One region of the Streptomyces sp. NPDC028289 genome, then DNA from elsewhere that is predicted to be linked to it. Evidence: riboswitches for the same ligand, from Rfam matches in the RefSeq annotation. Region 1 holds a riboswitch; the other holds the start of a gene.
The links. A riboswitch is a leader RNA that binds a small molecule or an ion and turns the genes downstream of it on or off. The one in region 1 is predicted to bind glycine.
Positions count from the first base shown of each region.

Region 2: it holds a riboswitch for glycine, as region 1 does, so the genes downstream of both, gcvT (glycine cleavage system aminomethyltransferase GcvT) here and gcvP (aminomethyl-transferring glycine dehydrogenase) in region 1, are expected to answer to the same signal.

Region 1 is NZ_JBVHTI010000008.1:5,945-12,849, reverse strand. Features, by position in the region: gene gcvP (aminomethyl-transferring glycine dehydrogenase) at 1-1,538, opposite strand, end outside; glycine riboswitch at 1,716-1,809, opposite strand; gene ACZ4UV_RS36705 (PRC-barrel domain-containing protein) at 1,924-2,304, shown strand; gene ACZ4UV_RS36700 (DNA polymerase IV) at 2,478-3,842, opposite strand; gene ACZ4UV_RS36695 (MerR family transcriptional regulator) at 3,916-4,560, opposite strand; gene ACZ4UV_RS36690 (bifunctional nuclease family protein) at 4,858-5,331, opposite strand; gene ftsR (transcriptional regulator FtsR) at 5,423-6,160, opposite strand; gene ACZ4UV_RS36680 (FHA domain-containing protein) at 6,201-6,905, opposite strand, start outside.
Region 2 is NZ_JBVHTI010000014.1:90,905-97,809, reverse strand. Features, by position in the region: gene ACZ4UV_RS48280 (L-serine ammonia-lyase) at 1-1,080, opposite strand, end outside; gene glyA (serine hydroxymethyltransferase) at 1,137-2,399, opposite strand; gene gcvH (glycine cleavage system protein GcvH) at 2,439-2,816, opposite strand; gene gcvT (glycine cleavage system aminomethyltransferase GcvT) at 2,940-4,067, opposite strand; glycine riboswitch at 4,116-4,225, opposite strand; glycine riboswitch at 4,226-4,323, opposite strand; gene ACZ4UV_RS48260 (AAA family ATPase) at 4,506-5,180, shown strand; gene ACZ4UV_RS48255 (enhanced serine sensitivity protein SseB) at 5,262-6,053, shown strand; gene ACZ4UV_RS48250 (enhanced serine sensitivity protein SseB C-terminal domain-containing protein) at 6,204-6,905, shown strand, end outside.

The sequences.
Region 1 (6,905 bases):
CAGGAGCCCAGCGGGATCATGCCGCGGTCCAGCGCGTAGTCCCGGTCGGCGAGCCTGCGCAGGTAGCGGAGCATCGCGGTCTCGGAGCGGTGCTGCCGGAAGACGGGGTGGGCGAGGTAGCCGTCGGTGCGCAGCAGCGCCTCGGGCAGCGTGTCCTCAGTGACGGCGTCCAGCGCCTCGACGTCGCCCTCGACGCCGAAGGCCGTCCACACGGCGCCCAGCTGGGCGCGGGTGGTGGTCTCGTCGCAGGCCATGGAGACGTGGTCGGAGTCGACGAGCCGCAGGTTGACACCGCCCTGGCGGGCGGCGGCGACGATCTCGGCGGCCTTGCCGGGCACGCGCGCGGTGAGGGTGTCGAAGTAGGCGCCGTGCACGATCTCGACACCGCCGGCCGTGAGTCCCGCGGCGAGGATCGTGGCGTAGCGGTGCGTCCGCTGCGCGATGGCCTTGAGCCCCTCGGAACCGTGGTAGACGGCGTACATACCGGCCATCACGGCGAGCAGCACCTGCGCGGTGCAGATGTTGCTGGTGGCCTTCTCCCGCCGGATGTGCTGCTCGCGGGTCTGCAGCGCCAGCCGGTAAGCCTTGTTCCCGTCGGCGTCCACGGAGACGCCCACGAGCCGTCCGGGCAGGCTGCGCGCGAACTTCTCCCGGACCGCCATGTAACCGGCGTGCGGCCCGCCGAAGCCCATCGGCACACCGAACCGCTGGGTGGTGCCGACGGCGATGTCGGCCCCGAGCTCGCCCGGCGAGGTCAGCAGGGTCAGCGCGAGCAGGTCGGCGGCGACGGTGACGAGCGCGCCCACTGCGTGCGCCTGCTCGACGACGGCCTTGATGTCGCGTACGGCACCGGAGGCACCGGGGTACTGGACGAGGACCCCGTTGATCTCACGCCCGGCGAGGTCAGCCGGAATACCGTCGTGGAGGTCGGCGACCACGACCTCCACGCCCGTCGGCTCGGCCCGGGTCCGGATCACGGCGATGGTCTGCGGCAGCGCGTCCGCGTCGACGACGAAGACGCCCTTCTTGTTCTTGCCCATGCGCAGCGACAGGGCCATGGCCTCGGCGGCGGCCGTGCCCTCGTCGAGCAGCGAGGCACCGGAGGTGGGCAGCCCGGTGAGGTCGGCGACCACGGTCTGGAAGTTCAGCAGCGCTTCCAGCCGGCCCTGGGAGATCTCCGGCTGGTACGGCGTGTAGGCCGTGTACCAGGCGGGGTTCTCCATCACGTTGCGCAGGATCACGGGCGGCGTGAAGGTCCCGTAGTACCCCAGGCCGATCATCGAGTCGAGCACCTGGTTACGGTCGGCCAGCGACCGCAGCTCGGCCAGCACCTCGGCCTCGGTCCGGGCGGCCGGCAGCTCGAGCCGGTCGGCGTTCTTGATCACGTCCGGCACGGCGGCCGCGGTCAGGTCGTCGAGCGAGCCGTACCCGACCTGGGCGAGCATCTTGGCCCGAGCCTCGTGGTCGGGGCCGATATGGCGCTGCTCGAAGGGAATACCCTGCTCAAGCTCGGAGAGCGGAATGCGCTGGGCGGTCATTGCGGAGGCCTCCTGGTCTGACGCGACCTTCGAGGGGTACCCCGGCACGGGTACCCCGACGGCCTCCCCCTCTGTCATCTGACCTGAGAGCTTCGCCGGTGCGCCCTTGTGGACCACCGGCTTTCACCGTCGGTGAGAGCGGACACCGTCGGCATCCGCCCTGCTTTCCAGAGTGACCTCGTCCGTGCGGTACGTGAGCCTGAGAGATTCCGGGGAGGATTTGCTCCTTCGGCGCCTCCGGTTTCCCGGAGGACTCTCCCGCACGGGGTCAGCAGCCGCCTGCCAGCCTACCAGCGGGGGCAACACCGGAGTCTTCGAGTGGCCGCCTCCTTCAATGTGCTCTTTTGTAGTGCTTACGGATGAGTTGCGACCAAGTGGAGGGCCCGTGCAGACCGACATCGATCCGCGCAACCTGATCGGCCGCAAGGCGTTCGACCGCAACGGCACGAAGATCGGCACGATCGACGAGGTGTACCTCGACGACGCGACGGGCGTGCCGGAGTGGGCGGCCATACGCACCGGCCTGTTCTCCCGGGACGCCTTCGTGCCCCTGGAGCCCAGCGAACTGGTCGAGGGCACCCTGCAGGTCCCCTTCGACCGCGCCCTGATCAAAGACGCCCCCGACTTCGGCGTGGGCCGCCACCTCTCCCCGGAACAGGAACTCCAGCTCTACCACCACTACGGCCTGGACACGGCTCCCCCGCCCCACGACCATCCGGACCACGACTTCGGCAAGCTGGCGGGGACGGAGGACGCGGGGGCGTGACGCCGACGCCGGGTACGGTCGTGGTTTGGCCGCGGGCCGGTGAGGGCTGATCGCGCAGTTCCCCGCGCCCCTTCAGGTTTCTTCAGCCGCGGGCAGTCGTGCCGCTGGGGCGGCACGGGTGGGCGCAGCGCCACCCTGCCAGCGCCGGTGAGCCCCCCAGCGCCGACCCACGGTCACGTACGCACGCCGTCCGCCGAAACCCCCGGTGCCAACGGCAGCGGCTCCGCCGGCTCCAGCTCAGGGTCCTCGACCCGGAACGTCCGCACTCTCCCCGGCCCCATGGACCCCGGCGTCTCGAACCGCACCGTCACCCGCCCGAGCCCGCTCCCCTGCACCCATCCGTGCCCGTACTCGGCATGCCGCACGTCGTGCCCCGCGGGCCACCGCCGCTCGGCAACCACCTGCTCCTCAGCGACCGGCTCCGCCACGTCCTCCTCCGCCGCGAACTCCGCCGCCCCCTCCCCTGCCGCCGCCTGCGCGAACAGGTCCTCCTGCGTGTAGTCGGCCAGCCCCGACACCCCCACCCCCAGCAACCGCACGCCCCCCGTCGTGTCCACCGAGTCCAGCAACCGCGCGGCCGCCTCCCGCACCACCGTCGGGTCGTCGGTCGGCCCTCTGAGCGTCTCGGACCGGGTGAGCGTCGAGAAGTCGTACCGCCGCACCTTCAGCACGATGGTCCGCCCGGACAGCCCGGCCCCCCGCAGCCGCCGCACGCACCGGTCGGCCAGCCGCTGCACCTCCAGGCCCACCCGCAGCCGGTCGTGGATGTCCACGTCGTAGGTGTCCTCGACCGACACCGACTTCGTCTCCCGTTCGGCCACCACGGGCCGCTCGTCGTGCGCGAGCGCCATCGCGTACAGCGCGTGCCCGTGCGCCTTGCCGAGCAGCCGTACCAGCTCGTCCTCCCCCGCCTCGGCGATCTCGTCGACCGTGGTGATCCCGGCCCGCCGCAGATGGTCCCCCGTCGCCGGCCCCACCCCCGGCAGGGTCCGCACCGTCATCGGCCCGAGCATCGCCCGCTCCGTGCCCGGCTCGATCAGCACCAGTCCGTCCGGCTTGGCCTGTTCGGAGGCGATCTTCGCGAGCATCTTGGAGGCGGCGAGCCCGACGGACCCGGAGAGCCCCGTGGCGGCCCGTATGTCGGCGCGCAGCCTCTCCCCGACCAGCCGCGCCGACGTGGCGTCCCAGGCCACCCCACCGGCCTCCAGATCCACGAAGGCCTCGTCCAGGCTGAGCGGCTCCACCAGCGGGGAGAGCCCCCGCAGCAGCCCCATCACCTGCTCGCTGATCGACCGGTACAGCCCGAAGCGCGGCACCAGATACGCGGCGTTCGGCGCCAGCCGCCGCGCCTGCCCCATCGGCATCGCGGAGTGCACCCCGAAGACCCGGGCCTCGTACGACGCGGTGGCCACCACACCGCGCGGTCCGAGCCCGCCCACGACCACGGCCTTCCCGCGCAGGCTCGGCTTGGACGCCTGCTCCACCGAGGCGAAGAAGGCATCCATGTCGAGATGCAGGATCGTGGGCGCGTTTCTCACATCTCCGATGCTGCACCACACCACTGACAATGCCCCGGCACGGTTTCCCGTGCCGGGGCGTCACATGAGGCCTTCAGACCGCGCGGTTGCGCCGCCGCGCCAGTTCGTCGGCCGGGTTGTGGCCGACGAGCGTCTCCCCGGTGTCGACGCGCTCGCCGTGCAGCTGGGAGAGAGCGCTTTCCACGTCCCGCCACACCACGCCGACCGCGATCCCGAAGATGCCCTGACCGCCCTGGAGCAGGGCGTGCACCTCGTCGGGCGAGGTGCACTCGTAGACCGTGGCACCGTCGCTCATCAGGGTCATGCGCTCCAGATCGCGGAAACCGCGTTCCCTCAGGTGCTGGACGGCGGTGCGGATGTTCTGGAGTGAGACCCCGGTGTCCAGGAACCGCTTGACGATCTTCAGGACGACGACGTCCCGGAAGCTGTAGAGACGCTGGGTGCCCGACCCGTAGGCGGGCCGCACGCTGGGCTCGACCAGGCCGGTGCGGGCCCAGTAGTCGAGCTGCCGGTAGGTGATGCCGGCCGCCGCGCAGGCCGTGGGCCCGCGGTAGCCGATCTCCTCGGTGGCCATGGACGCCGCCCCTCCGCCGCTCGGCACTGCGGTCGGCCGCTGCGGGGCGTGACCGGCAATGCTGCTGTGAAGCGGGGACGGACCGCTCTCCCCGAAACCGCGTCCGGGGGCACCCCCAGCCATACCGTCGCCGCTGCTTCTCACGCCGACCTCCGTCCTTGACCTGCCTTCTCGACGGTAGGCAGTCACCAGGGGTGCGTCAACGATCGCCACACTCGGCACGCCGAGTGATAATCACCCTAGGAGTGGTTTCCCGTGCCCCACCGCGGGGAAAGGCTAGCCGAATGCTCTGGCGGGAGGCCGTAGGACGCTCTCAATGGCCGCTGGCAATTGCCCATGAGTTTCGGCTGTGACCAGCCCCGAACCGGCCCGTCACGGGCCTTCTGTCACGAACCGGCCCGGTCACCGACCTCCTGGTGGATGACGGGCCGATCCGGTCCCTCACTGGCTGCTGGTGCCGAAGTCCTCGGGCGAGATCTGGTCGAGGAACTCGCGGAACTTCTCCACCTCGTCCTCCTGCTCGTCCGGGATCGCGATGCCCGCGTCGTCCAGCACCGTGTCACTGCCGTAGATCGGCGTTCCGGTGCGCAGCGCCAGCGCTATGGCGTCGGACGGACGGGCGCTCACCTCGACCCCGCTGGCGAAGACCAGCTCCGCGTAGAAGACGCCCTCACGCAGGTCCGTGATGCGCACTTCGGTGAGCTCCTGGCCGACGGCCTCCAGCACGTCCTTGAACAGGTCGTGCGTCAGCGGCCTGGCAGGCGCCATGCCCTGCTGGGCGAACGCGATCGCCGTTGCCTCCCCCGGCCCGATCCAGATGGGGAGGTAACGGTCGCCTCCCACTTCGCGCAGGAGCACGATCGGTTGGTTGGAGGGCATTTCCACCCGGACACCTACGACATCGAGCTCGTTCACACAGCAACCCTAGGCCGTGCCCGGGACGTTTGGGTAGTCGGGCCGGGAACGCGCGCCCGATCCGGCCTCCGCCCGGGTCCTGTCGTGGTACTCACGGCAGCCGCACCCCCAGCGCCGTCTGCATCAGCGCGGCATGCAGTTTCACCGTGAGCGCCGCCAGCTCCTTCGTACGGGCCTCCGCATGGGCCCTGGTCTGCGGGTTGCGGTGGCGCTTGAGCGGCGCCACCACCTGGTCCACCAGGCCCGCCTCCCGGTCGGCGGCGGCCTTCATCGCCCGCAGATGGCGTGGCTCGATCCCGAACCGGCCCAGCTCGGCCACGAGAGAGGCCACAGTGACCGTTTCGGCGTCGTACACGCCGTCCTCCAGCGGAGCGATCAGCCCGTACGACTCCCACTCCGCGAGGCAGTTCTCGTCGATGTCGGCGGCCGCGAGCAGCTCGTCCCGGCCGATCCGCGCCACCGTGGGCGCCTCGGAGACCACCGGCACGGCCTCACCGTCCCGCTGCCGCCCCAGCACGGGCGGCTGTACCGCCTCGCCGCGCTCCATGGCCTCCAGGTACTCCCGGATGACCTTGAGCGGCAGATAGTGGTCCCGCTGCATCCGCAGGACGTGCCCGAGACGCTCCACGTCCCCGGCACTGAACTTCCGGTACCCGGAAGGAGTACGGCGCGGCTCGATGAGCCCCTCCGACTCCAGAAAACGGATCTTGGAGATGGTGACTTCGGGGAACTCGTCGCGCAGCACGTTCAGCACCGTGCCGATGCTCATCAGCCCGGGTTCCGTGGCGGCGGTGCCGTGACCGGTACCGCCGCTCGGTGTGTGCAGCATGGACCTTCTTCCCTGGGTCCTCCAGGCGAGCTCCGGAGGGTCAGATGCCCTGCCGGCTCGCATAGAAGACCAGCCGGTACTTGCCGATCTGGACCTCGTCACCGTTCGACAGAGCAACCTGGTCGATGCGCTCCCGGTTGACGTACGTGCCGTTGAGGCTGCCGACGTCGGCCACCGTGAAAGAGCCGTCCGGCTGACGGCGGAACTCCACGTGCCGACGCGAGACCGTCACGTCGTCCAGGAAGATGTCGCTCTGCGGGTGGCGGCCGGCCGTGGTCAGGTCGCTGTCCAGCAGGAACCGGCTGCCCGAGTTCGGGCCCCGGCGCACGACCAGCAGCGCGGAGCCGAGCGGCAGCGCGTCGACCGCCGCCTGCGCCTCCGGAGAGAGCGACGGCATCTGGGTCTGGCCAGTGACCTCGGCGTCGTAGGCCTCAAGGCCGGAGATCGAGATCGTGGACGTCGTCTCCGACGCACGCTCGGGGACGGCGCCCGCGCGCAACGGGGCTCCGCAGTTGGAACAGAAGCGGGCGTTCTCCGCGTTGCGGTTACCGCACCTCGTACAAACCAGGGCCGACATGGACGGATCCTCCTGCCGCGGCTGCCCCGCCGGGGCGTTGGACGCGTACGGGCCGGAGGCGAACCCTCCACCCGTACCTGAGGTTGACGGTTGCCGGAAACCTATGCCGCCGGACTGGGACGGGTCAACTGACGGCGCGCCCTGACCTCCCGAAATGTCACCCCCCGG
Region 2 (6,905 bases), on a different contig from region 1:
GCCGAGGACCTCGGCGAGCGCGCCCGCCGCCATCGAGCAGGCCGAGCCGACCTCGCCCTGGCAGCCGACCTCGGCGCCGGAGATGGACGCGTTCTCCTTGAAGAGCATGCCGATCGCGCCGGCCGCGAGGAGGAAGCGGACCACGCCGTCCTCGTCGGCGCCCGGGACGAAGTTGATGTAGTAGTGCAGGACCGCCGGGATGATGCCCGCCGCGCCGTTCGTGGGGGCGGTGACCACCCGGCCGCCCGCCGCGTTCTCCTCGTTCACGGCCATCGCGTAGAGCGTGATCCACTCCATCGCGTGCGCCAGCGGGTCGCCCTCGGCGCGCAGTTGGCGCGCGGTCACGGCGGCCCGGCGCTTCACCCGGAGCCCGCCCGGCAGGATGCCCTCCCGGGACATGCCGCGGGAGACGCACGCCTGCATCACCCGCCAGATGTCCAGCAGGCCCGCGCGGATCTCCTCCTCGGTGCGCCAGGCCCGCTCGTTCTCCAGCATCAGCGCGGAGATCGACAGACCCGTCTCCTTCGTCAGGCGCAGCAGCTCGTCGCCCGTGCGGAAGGGGTACTTCAGGACCGTGTCGTCGAGTTTGATGCGGTCCGCGCCGACCGCTTCCTCGTCGACGACGAACCCGCCGCCGACCGAGTAGTACGTCTTGGAGAGGAGCTCGGCCCCGGACGCGTCGTAGGCCCAGAGGGTCATGCCGTTCGCGTGGTAGGGGAGTGCCTTGCGGCGGTGGAGCTTCAGGTCGTCGTCGAAGGAGAACGGGATCTCGTGCTCGCCGAGGAGGGACAGGCGGCGCGTGGCCTTGATCGCCTCGATGCGGTCGTCCGCGGTCTCCACGTCCACCGTGCGCGGCGAGGCGCCCTCCAGACCGAGCAGCACGGCCTTGGGGGTGCCGTGGCCGTGGCCGGTCGCGCCGAGGGAGCCGTACAGCTCGGAACGTATCGAGGCGACGGACTCCAGCAGGTCCTCGTTGCGCAGGCGGCGGGCGAACATCCGGGCCGCGCGCATCGGGCCGACGGTGTGGGAGCTCGACGGGCCGATGCCGATCGAGAACAGGTCGAAGACCGAGATGGCCACGGGAACTCCTCCAGAGAGGGCGGGGGCACACGCCGTCGGGTGCCCCCACCAGGGAACTACTTGTTCAGACCGGGGTAAAGCGGGTGCTTCGCCGTCAGCGCCTCGACCCGGGCCTTCAGGGCCGCCGCGTCGTAGGACGGCTTCAGCGTCTCGGCGATCACGTCCGCGACCTCGGCGAAGTCCTCGGTCGTGAAGCCGCGGGTGGCCAGCGCCGGGGTGCCGATCCGCAGACCCGAGGTGACCATCGGCGGCCGCGGGTCGTTCGGGACGGCGTTGCGGTTGACCGTGATGCCGACCTCGTGGAGCCGGTCCTCGGCCTGCTGTCCGTCCAGCTCCGACGCACGCAGGTCGACGAGGATCAGGTGGACGTCCGTGCCGCCGGACAGGACGTTCACGCCGGCCTCGCGGGCGTCGGCGGCGGTGAGCCGCTCCGCCAGGATCCGCGCACCCTCCACCGTACGACGCTGGCGCTCCTTGAAGTCCTCCGAGGCGGCGACCTTGAAGGAGACCGCCTTCGCCGCGATCACGTGCTCCAGGGGACCGCCCTGGAAGCCCGGGAAGACGGACGAGTTCAGCTTCTTCGCGAAGGCCTGCTTGGCGAGGATGATCCCGCCGCGCGGTCCGCCGAGCGTCTTGTGGGTGGTGGAGGTGACCACGTCCGCGTAGGGGACCGGGTTCGGGTGCAGCCCCGCCGCGACCAGGCCGGCGAAGTGCGCCATGTCGACCCACAGGCAGGCCTCGACCTCGTCGGCGATCCGGCGGAACTCCGCGAAGTCCAGCTGCCGCGGGTACGCCGACCAGCCTGCGATGATCACCTTCGGGCGGTGCTCCTTGGCGAGCCGCTCCACCTCGGCCATGTCGACCAGACCGGAGTCGTCGACGTGGTAGGCGACCACGTCGAACTGCTTGCCGGAGAAGTTCAGCCGCATGCCGTGGGTCAGGTGGCCGCCGTGGGCGAGGTCCAGGCCCAGGATGGTGTCGCCGGGCTGGGCCAGCGCGAACAGGGCCGCCTGGTTGGCGGAGGCACCGGAGTGCGGCTGCACGTTGGCGTACTCGGCGCCGAACAGCTCCTTCACCCGGTCGATGGCGATCTGCTCGGTGACGTCGACGTGCTCGCAGCCGCCGTAGTAGCGGCGGCCCGGGTAGCCCTCGGCGTACTTGTTGGTGAGGACCGAGCCCTGCGCCTCCATGACCGCCAGCGGAGCGAAGTTCTCCGAGGCGATCATCTCCAGGGTGGACTGCTGGCGCGCCAGCTCGGCGTCGACCGCGGCGGCTACCTCGGGGTCGAGCTCGTGCAGGGGCGTGTTCAGAACGGACATCTGTTTCTACGACTCCTAGGCCGGGGTCTGCGGCGGCTCTCAGCCGGCGGTGAAGGCGGTGTACTCGTCGGCGGAGAGCAGGTCGTCCGGCTCGTCCGTGACGCGCACCTTGAACAGCCAGCCGCCCTCGAAGGGGGCCGAGTTCACCAGGGACGGGTCGTCGACGACGTCCTCGTTGACCGCGGTGATCTCACCGGTGACCGGCGCGTACAGGTCGGACACCGACTTGGTCGACTCCAGCTCGCCGCAGGACTCACCCGCGGTCACCGTGTCGCCGACCGCCGGGAGCTGGACGAAGACGACGTCACCGAGCGCGTTGGCCGCGTGCTCCGTGATGCCGACCGTCGCCACGCCGTCCTCGGCGGCCGTCAGCCACTCGTGCTCCTTGCTGTAACGCAGCTGCTGGGGGTTGCTCATGGCCTGAATTCTCCTGTACGCGGGGGAGTGCTGGTGAATGGGGGACTGCTGGGAACGCGCGTGACCAGCGGCGATGTGCGCCAGGTCACGCCCGGTGGCTGTTGCCGACGCCGGTTGGGGTGATCACTTCCGGCGCTTGTAGAACGGCAGCGGCACGACTTCGTACGGCTCGTGACTGCCCCGGATGTCCACGCCGACGCCTGCCGTGCCCGGCGCCGAGTGCGCGGCGTCGACGTACGCCATGGCGATCGGCTTGCCCAGGGTGGGGGAGGGGGCGCCCGAGGTGACCTCGCCGATCACCTCGCCGCCGGCGACCACCGGGTATCCGGCGCGGGGCACCCGGCGGCCTTCGGCGACCAGGCCGACGAGCACCCGCGGCGGCTTCTGCTCCGCTCGGGCGGCGGCCTCGGCGAGCGCCGCGCGCCCCACGAAGTCGCCCTCCTTCTCGAACTTCACCACCCGGCCGAGCCCGGCGTCGAAAGGGGTGAGCGAGGTGGTGAGCTCATGCCCGTACAGCGGCATGCCCGCCTCCAGCCGCAGCGTGTCCCGGCAGGAGAGACCGCACGGCACCAGGCCCACCGCGGAACCCGCCTTGGTCAGCGCCTGCCACAGCTCCACCGCGTGCTCCGGCTTCACGAACAGCTCGAAGCCGTCCTCGCCGGTGTAGCCGGTGCGTGCGATCAGCGCCGGGACGCCGGCGACGGTGCCGGGCAGCCCGGCGTAGTACTTCAGCCCGTCCAGGTCGGCGTCGGTGAGGGAGGCGAGGATGCCCGGGGACTCCGGGCCCTGGACGGCGATCAGCGCGTACGCGTCCCGGTCGTCGCGGACCTCGGCCTCGAAGCCGGCGGAGCGTTCCACGAGCGCGTCGAGGACGACCTGGGCGTTGGAGGCGTTGGCGACGACCATGTACTCGGCCTCGGCCAGCCGGTAGACGATCAGGTCGTCCAGGATGCCGCCGTCGGCCCGGCAGATCATGGTGTAGCGGGCCCGGCCCACGCCGACGGAGGCGATGTTGCCGACCAGGGCGTGGTTCAGCAGGGCGGCGGCCTGGGGGCCGGTCACGGTGATCTCGCCCATGTGGGAGAGGTCGAAGAGCCCGGCCCTGGTCCGTACGGCGACGTGCTCGTCGCGCTCGGAGCCGTAGCGCAGGGGCATGTCCCAGCCGGCGAAGTCGGTCATGGTCGCGCCGAGCGAGCGGTGCAGGGCATCGAGCGCGGTACGGCGGGGTGCGGCGGAATCGGTACTGCTCATCGGTCGGTCGTCTCCCGGAGGTCCCAAGGGCATGACAGGCGAGGGCTGTCCTCCCCATCTGTCATCGGAACCTGAGAGGTTCGCCCTGACCACGGATGTGACCACGACTTGCACCTTGGGTGGAGCCACTGACACAGCGGCCCGCTTTTCAGATGTGCCTCGCCCGCGCGGTAACGGGGCCTGAGAGATTCAAGGGAGGGACTTGCTCCTTCGGCGCCCCAGCGAAGACGGCTGGGGACTCTCCCGCGCGGATTCAAGCGGCCGGTATGCAGTTGGCGCGGACATCATTGCACGCCGCCCGGGGCCGTGGCAGGCCGGACCTGGCCCTCCGTTCTGTGACGGGCCTGTGGCAGTACGCGAACGGAACCGCGAGACGCCGTGATTACCTTCTCTTTACGTTAAGTGGGGAGAACCTTTCCTGAACCCCCAGGGAGGACGATCACGGTGACAAGGACCACGGCATACGCGACGACGACGGGCATCGCCGTGCCCCGGCAGCCGGCGGCCCCGGCCCGCGAGCGGTGCGGCGAGCTCCCCGCACCGGTCGTCCGCGACCTGCGCGATCGCGCCGGGCACAGCCCGCACGGCCTGCTCTTCGGCCCCCGTGACCTGGTCGTGGTCACGGGGCTGCCCGGCAGCGGCAAGTCCACCCTGATGCACCGCACCGTCCAGGGCATCCGTATCGACTCCCAGGACACCCGCGACCGCTGGGACTCCCGCCTGGCCCGCCTCCTGCCGTACGCCGTCTACCGCCCGCTGGTCCGCATCGCCCACTACGCCGGGCTGCGTCGGGCCCTCGGCACCGGCGAGGGCGTGGTCGTGCACGACTGCGGGACCCAGGCCTGGGTGCGCGACTGGCTGGCCCGGGAGGCCCGCCGCCGCGGCGGCACCCTGCACCTGCTGCTCCTCGACGTCACGCCGGGCACGGCACTGGACGGCCAGCGCGAACGCGGCCGGGGCGTCTCCCGGTACGCCTTCCTGCGCCACCGCCGGGCGGCCGGGCGGCTGCTGCGCGCGGCGGAGAAGGGGAGGCTGCCCGAGGGCGTCGGTTCGGCGGTCCTCCTCGACCGGGACGCGGCGGACGTACTGCGCCGGATCGCCTTCGCGGCCTGAATCGGCTGGTGGGGTGGCTTTGTCGGTGTCACCCGCTAGCCTTTCCAGCCTCACCAGTGGTTTCCAGCAGGCGGTAGGCAGATGGACTTCCCGGCGGACATTCCCGCGGACTTCCCGGCACAGGCGCACCCCCACCCGCACGGCGGGTGGCCCGGCAACGAACTGGAGGAGGTCCTGTCGGCCTCCCTCGGCGTGCCCGCGGCGGCGGGCCGGCTCATCGAGGTACTGGGCCGGAGTTTCCTGTGGATCCCGCTGCCCGAGGGCGGCGGCCCGCACAGCGGCCCGCTGGACCTGCCCACGACGGAGATCGCGGGCCAGGTGTACGTGCCGGTCTTCAGCTCCGAGGAGCAGTTCCGCCTGGTGGCCGGCTCCCATCTGTCGTACACGATCGCCCCGGCGGTCGAGTTCGCCCGCGGGCTGCCCCCGCAGGTCGGCATCGCCGTGAACCCCGGGGGAGTCGTCGGGGTCCCGCTGCCGCCGGAGGCGGTCGCCCAGCTCTGCCGGACCGGCCGTACCGAACTGGACGGCCCCGCCTCCGGCGGCCGGGTCCGCCTCTTCGAACCGGACTGGCAGGACGACCCGATGGACTTCCTGGCCGCGGCGTCGGCGGAGTTCGCGGCGATCGGCGTCGTCGCCTCGGCCCGCCGCTGCCTCGCCGCGGTCGAGACTGCGGACCCGGTGATGTTCGTGGGCGTCGAACTCTCCCAGTGGGAGGGCGACGTGCGCGCCCTGCCCCTGGAGGCCCTGGGCAAGGCACTGGGCCGGGTGCCGGTGAGGTGGCCGGTGAACCTGGTCCTGCTCGACGTGGCGGACGACCCGGTCGGCCACTGGATGCGGGAGAACGTGCGTCCCTTCTATCAATACGGCCACTAGAAACGCCCTCAGGGCAGCCAACCAAGGGGCGCGGGGAACTGCGCGACCAGCCACCACGAAGCCGCACCCGCGCACGGACAATCGGCCCCCGCCCCCTGGGCGCATAAGCTGTCTCCAAACGCGGGGCACCAGATGAAGGGGCGGTAACACGTGAGCGCCAGCGGCACCGCGGCGACCGGACAGGTCGAGCACATGCTGCGCCAGGTAACCCCCGGGCGCTACGACGCCTACGAGGCACTCCTCCGCGCCCTCGCCACGCCCTCCTCCGGCCAGATCTGGATGCTCCTCTGGCACGGCCAGGCCGGCTCCCCCGACGCCCAGTACGGGAACATGGAGGTCGAGGGCCACGGCTACGCCCCCTGTGTGACCTCGGCCCAGGAACTCTCCGCGAGCGGCTGGAACCGCTCGTACGAGGTGGTCGACGGCATCGACGTGGCCCGCACCCTCTACCCCGACCACTTCGGCCTCTGGCTCAACCCGCACGCACCGGGCGGCGGCGTCGGCATCCCCTGGCTGGACCTGCGCCGCATCGCCACCGGCCTGGACCGCCAGCCGGCCGGCCCGCTCCGGCTCACCGAACCGGCCATCGAGATCCCGCAGTTCTACGCCCTGCTCACGCAGAACGCCCACCGCACCCCCGCGGTGCGCTCCCTGCGCCGCGCCTGGGTGCAGCCGGCCCTCGGGGCGCCGTACCTCGCGATCGGCCTGGACGTGTACGACACCTCGCCGCCGGCCGTGGACTCGGTGCGGGGGATGATGCAGCAGTCGATCGGGGCGGTGCCGGACGGGCTGCCGGTGTCGACGGTCGCGATGACCGACGAGTACGACCCGGTCGTGATGTGGATGCGGGCG